2 regions of the Exiguobacterium sp. s130 genome follow, and region 1 is predicted to be linked to the other one. Evidence: riboswitches for the same ligand, from Rfam matches in the RefSeq annotation. Region 1 holds a riboswitch; the other holds the start of a gene.
What was found. A riboswitch is a leader RNA that binds a small molecule or an ion and turns the genes downstream of it on or off. The one in region 1 is predicted to bind thiamine pyrophosphate.

Region 1 (3,158 bases):
TCCATCAGCAACATGCGACCGAGGCAAATCTTAGTTTGCTCACCGCCGCTCAACTGATGGAAAGGGCGAGTGAGTAACGGACGTAAATGTAATCCGTTCACCATGCGCTCGATCTTCGAGTCGAGTAGATAGCCATCTTTTTGTTCGAATGCATTTGTCGCTTCCGCATATCGAACGAGTAGTGCATCCAGATCATCTGGCGCTGTCGCCATCAAAAGCTCCAACTGTTGCATCCGAGAACGGATTGCGAGGATCTCTTCAAACGCCGCCCAAAGGACGTCGAGTCCGGTCATCGTTTCGGTATAAGTGGGAAGTTGTTCCAAGTAGCCAATCGTCAAACCGTTCTTTTGATAGATGACGCCACCGTCCGGTTGGTCAAGGCGAGCAAGTAAGCGGAGTAATGTCGTTTTACCACTCCCGTTTCGTCCAATCAGACCGACACGATCGTGTTCGTTTAAGAAGAGGGAAACGTCCGTTAAGATCGTTTCGCCTCCGAATTGTTTTGTCAGATGTTGAATGTCGCAAATCATCATAATGAGTTGATCCTTTCGCGCGCATTAAAAAAAGGAGAGCGCAAATAGCACTCTCCCTAGTGTGTGAAAGATGCGCTTTGCTGTATTTTTCAATCATGAAGTTCTAAAAAGGGCAGACGGGTGCCTTAGAACGCCATTCCATGAAAAATCGCGCGCAACAGATACAATTGTTCCATTAACCAATGTTTGCACGCAGCAAAGTCCATCATTTCACACCACCTTTCGTTTCAGATACAATCAGTTTACCATTATCTTGTTAATTGCGGAAGTCTGAATTATTTGAACACACCAGCAATCGAGCTGAAGAAGTCACTCAGACCATCAAATAATTTAGCGAAGAATCCTTTTGTCTCCTCGGACGTTGCAAACGCATGGATGTCTTGACCAGCATTTTTTAGTCCACTCTCGATTTGCCCCCAGTTGATGTTCGCTTGCTCCATTTGATTGAATAGATTCGTCAACCGATCCATCTGTGCATCAGACAGTTGGATGTTGTTGTTTTGAATGACTTGGACGATCAGGTTTTCGATCTCGACTTTTGTTTCCGGTTTTTGATTGGCGATTTCGGCCTTGATCTCATTCATCAAATCAGCGACTTTATCTGTCCCGACTGTCTTCCCGACGTCTGAAGTGACCGATAATTCTTGCTGTGCTAAATCTTTCCGTTCGTCACTCAGCTTGATTCCGGTCTCAGCCGAAGTTTGATCATAGGCTTTCATGATTCCTGTCAGTGCCGATGTTCCAGTCACTTTATAAGGAGAAGTGATCGTGATGTCGGCATCTTTGACACCTGCCGTGACGAGAGCGTTCAAGTACATATCCTTCGTCACCCACGTAATGTTTTCCGTCGCAACGGAAAGTCCGTCACCTTTTTCCGTCAATTCGATTTTAGCGGATGAATACATGTTGCCACCTTTTTGCGACTGGGGAATGTTTTTCCCGAGATATTTTTCTTCGTCAGCAGAAGTGGCGATGATCGGCGTGATGCCTTCCGGTGCATTGAGACGGGAAAGCACCCAAGCCTTATCCTTTGCGCCGAGCGACTCCCCGAGAGTGACGATTGTTTTATCAACGACTTGCTCAGCGGATGCGGCTGTCGGAAGTAATAAAGCAGAAGCGATAACGGCTGACGCCATGATTTTTGTTGGTGTATGCATAATGAATTCCTCCAATTGTAAGTAACAGAATGAACTATAGTATCAGGTACTAAAATTAGTGTACGAGAACGAAAGAAGTTCGGAATCGGTCTGTAGATGGAGACGGCATCCGTCTTCTGACACTCCATAGTATAGCGAAAAGAGGACAACTTGACTTCCATTTTCAGCATGCTATAGTGAATTTGAATCGAATAATGACCACTAGGGGAGTCGGTAGACCGACTGAGACGAACGAAGACGTTCGGACCCTTTGAACCTGATTAAGTTCGTACTTACGGAGGGAAGTGGCGTCAAGTCTTGTTCTTCTTGCGCCATGCCCGTGTGTTTCGGGGTGGTGTTTTTTCGTATCATACTAAACGAGGAGGATGAGATCATGACATTCACACAAGAAATCAAACAAGCGGCACAAGCGTATTGGGATAGTAGTTTTACCCACCCATTCGTACAAGGAATCGGCGAGGGAACGTTACCGCTCTCGAAATTTCGGCATTACGTCATGCAGGATGCCTATTATTTAAAACACTTTGCGAAGATTCAAGCGAAGGCAGCGTCAAAAGCAGACGACTTCGCGACGATCGCGACACTTGCCGAGCATGCTACTTCGACTTACGAGGCAGAGTTGAGCTTACATCAATCATTTTTTGAGCCGCTCGGTATTACGGAAGCAGATCTTGAAGCATTTGAACCGGCACCGACAGCATATGCTTACGTCTCCCACATGCATCATGCGAGTGAAGGGACGCTTGGTGAGACGATTGCTGCCATCTTGCCATGTTACTGGTTGTATTATGAAGTTGGACAACAATTATTGACGTGTACACCGGATGAAAAAATCTATCAGCAATGGATCGACACATATAGTTCGGAATGGTTCAAAAAGGTCGTCTTTGAACAGATTGCACGGCTTGATGCGTTGGCGGAACAAGCAAGCTCGGCTGAACGAGAGCGGATGAAACGGCATTTCGTGACGAGCTGTTATTATGAGTTGCTATTTTGGCATATGGGATGGACGGAAGAAACGTTTACGTCGATTTACGAGACGATTCCAGCACGGACGGTATCTTCTTAAACGAATAGATGGTAGAATTAGGTATATATCATAGTGAGAGTAGGGATCAAAATGGAAATCTTTATCATTTTGCTGATCATTATCGTTGCCTACGTTGTACAACGTATGCTTGGAAAAGCGAACGTTAGATTTGCTGGATATATCATCCCCCTTTTAGTGACGATGTATGGCACATATGCTACCATCTGGAATTTGAAGGTGACGTTCAAGTTTGAATTTAGCGTCGGTAGCTTCATTTCGACTGTCATAATGATTGTCATTTATGGACTGCTGATCTACTCACTTTACCGCGTCTACCATCGTGCGAAAGAAGAAGCGGAATATCCGTATCAAGCATTAAAAGACCGAGGCATCCTTTAAAGGGGGCTCGGTCTTTTGTGTATCATGTTCTCATTTTTT
Region 2 (3,158 bases), on a different contig from region 1:
CCAACTGCTCGCACAACAGGAAGCACAAGCGCCGGGAATACTGACGATCGTTCATCCGTTCGCAACTGATTTAGGCGACGCTCTGCGCATTCAGGGGTATCACGTCCAGTACGAAAGCGACTATCTCGTTTACAATCAGTGGCTTCAAATTTCGACGATGGGACAGACGACGATGCGGCAAATTGAACGTCTCGTTCGTGTTTTAGTTCGTGAAAATCAACGAATCATCATAAAGAATGAAAAAAACGAAAGACCTCTCAACCCTTGATTTCAAGCGGTTTGGAGGTCTTTCGACTTCAAAAAGATAAAAAAGAGGTTTATGGATTTAAAACATAGGGGTATAAACTCATTAGCACCGCATCAAACCGGTGACTTATTCACACATGTTTCTCAATATCAGCGTAATGACCTGGGAGAGAAATGCAAAGTCACGAAAGCGTCAGACTCATGAGAGTCTGAAACCGATTGTCTTAGCATGATTCATATTGTTCAGGATTCGTCCTGCTCCTACATTCATTACCTTTTGAGGGCTATACCAAATTCAAGGGGGAAATGAACATGTCAGTTAATTTAACAGCCGAAAAACGCGAGGTACGTCCACGCTCACTCCGTAAACAATTGCGTCATGAAGGAAAAGCTCTTGGCGTCGTGTATGGTTACAAAGTGGAAAGTACACCAATCGCATTTGAAGAAAAAGAATTGCTTAAAATCGTCCGAGAAAACGGTGAGAACGTCTTGATTTCACTCAAACTCGACGGTAAAAATATTAACGTCTTGATCAATCGCCGTGATATGGATGTCTTCACACCAACTGTCGATCACGTTGAATTCATCGCCGTTAAAATGGATGAAGAAACAGAAGTCGAAGCAGACGTTGTACTCGTTGGGGAAGCAGCCGGTGCAAAAGTTGGCGGTTTCCTATCACAAACACTCTTTAAAGTAACAGTCGCTGCAACGCCAGATAAATTACCAGAGAACGTCGAAGTCGACGTCACGAACCTCGAAATCGGCGATTCGATTTCTGTAGCCGATCTTCCAGAACAAAAAGATTTCCGCATCGTTACAGAAGGCGACATTCAAGTCGCAGCTGTCGTCGAATCGACACTCGAGCAGGATCTTGAAGAAATCGAGGAAGCAGAGGCACAAGCAGAAGCTGGCGAAGACAACGAAGCGGAAGCAACAGAAGCGTCTTCAGAAGAAACAGCTGAAGAAAACGAAGACAACAAATAAGTCGTTTAACGATACGCCCTTTGTTGCGTATCGTTTTTTTGTGTCTTGACAACAGGCGCTAGATTGCCTAAAGTGAACAGCGTATCACCTATTACCATATCCACTAGGGGAGCCCAATTGGCTGAGACGATTCACTTCGGACCCTTCGAACCTGATCTAGTTCATACTAGCGTAGGAAAGTGGAGCGATCACATCCAATGACTCCTGCTGCGCGCAGTTTTTCTGAGGACCGCTCTCTTTTTTACGGAGGGCGGTCTTTTTTGGCGTCTCCCCCATTCAAAGGAGGACGTATCTGATGCAACACTGGAAAATGAAAGAAATCATGGTCATGATGATGCTAGCCGTCGCTTGCGGCGTCATCTATCTCGGTTGGTCAACACTCTGGTTACCGATCTCAGCGATCTTCGGACCTGTCGGTGCCAACTGGATGTTTGGTATCTGGATCATTGCGAGTCCGCTCGTCGCAGCAATCATTCAAAAGCCAGGTGCCGCTTTAATTGCGGAAGTCGTCGCGGCAGCCGTCGAACTGTTCACGGGAAGTCATTTTGGTTTATCCGCTCTTCTGATCGGAGTCTGCCAAGGACTTGGTGCGGAACTCGTCTTCGCAATGACGCGTTACCGTCGTTATGACACATGGACCTTGATGTTATCGGGTGTCGGAGCCGCGATTGGTAGCATCGTCTATAGTCTAATCGCGAACGGATTCGGTTACTACACAACGACGACGTTGCTTGCGACAACTGGCTTACAATTGATCAGCGGCGCATTACTCGGTGGCTTGCTTGCAGCGATTCTCGTCCGTCGCCTTGTTGCGACCGGTGTCTTGAACGGGTTTGCGGCAGGACGAGCGAAACGGAACGTCGCATGATTACTGTCGACGACCTCAGCATCCGCTATCCGGGTCAGATAAAATCGGTGCTCGATCATGTATCGCTGACGATCGAGTACGGGACGACCCTTTTGCTTGGTCGCAGTGGGAGTGGCAAGACGACATTACTTCATGCCCTTGCCGGACTGACACCGGAAACGATTGAAGTCGAACAGACTGGAACTGTTACCCGCTCTGGTTCGGTCGGAGTGCTGTTCCAAAATCCAGAAGAACAGTTTTGTATGGAGACGATCGGACGGGAAATCGCTTTTAGTTTAGAAAATCGCTCGATTCCACGCGTGGAGATGGATGAACGAATTGAACGCTTACTCGCACTCGTCGGTCTCCCTCTCCCCTTCTCGACACCAATCGCGAGTCTATCCGGAGGAATGAAACAGCGTCTCGCGCTCGCAGCGGTCCTAGCACTTGAGCCGACGATCTTATTACTCGATGAACCAACGGCTCAGATTGATCCAATCGGACAACATGAGCTGATGGCGTTGATTTTTCGGATTCAAAAAGAACACGATTTAACGATCGTCTTGATCGAACACCAACTTGATGTCTGTTTGCCGTACGTCGACCAAGTCGTCTTACTTGAGGACGGATCGATTACTGCGACGGCGGATCCACGGGATCTGTTCCCGCAGGATTACAAAGAGCTTCAAACGAAAGGTATTGCCGTTCCCTCTTTGTATCCGTATACCTTAGAGACGTTACCCATAGATGGACCGCAAGCGGCGCGACTTCAGGTGCCTTCCGCTGTCGCTACAGCTGGGAGCTCTTTGTTACACGTCGCTGCATTATCGACGAAAGCACCATATCCATTGACCGATGCGACATTTTCCATGCAGACAGGAGAATGGGTGATGCTGCTCGGGGCAAATGGATCCGGGAAAAGTACATTGCTTGCGACACTCGGGCGGTTGCTTCCCAATCGTGGAACGTATCAGCTCCAGGGGCGTCCGGTTCATCGTTACTCCCGGCGTCGCTTTTATGAGCACGTCGGCTATGTCTTTCAACAACCGGATCTGCAGTTTCTTAAGCTGACGGTCGAAGC

Region 2: another riboswitch for thiamine pyrophosphate. It lies ahead of HZS85_RS04825 (ECF transporter S component); the one in region 1 lies ahead of tenA (thiaminase II).

What each region holds. Positions count from the first base shown of each region.
Region 1 is NZ_JACSNI010000003.1:219,850-223,007, forward strand. Features, by position in the region: gene abc-f (ribosomal protection-like ABC-F family protein) at 1-533, opposite strand, end outside; gene HZS85_RS08780 (DUF1002 domain-containing protein) at 809-1,690, opposite strand; TPP riboswitch at 1,884-1,990, shown strand; gene tenA (thiaminase II) at 2,064-2,759, shown strand; gene HZS85_RS08790 (hypothetical protein) at 2,811-3,119, shown strand; gene HZS85_RS08795 (glycoside hydrolase family 3 protein) at 3,150-3,158, opposite strand, start outside.
Region 2 is NZ_JACSNI010000002.1:193,685-196,842, forward strand. Features, by position in the region: gene HZS85_RS04815 (GNAT family N-acetyltransferase) at 1-268, shown strand, start outside; gene HZS85_RS04820 (50S ribosomal protein L25/general stress protein Ctc) at 559-1,230, shown strand; TPP riboswitch at 1,326-1,425, shown strand; gene HZS85_RS04825 (ECF transporter S component) at 1,526-2,098, shown strand; gene HZS85_RS04830 (ABC transporter ATP-binding protein) at 2,095-3,158, shown strand, end outside.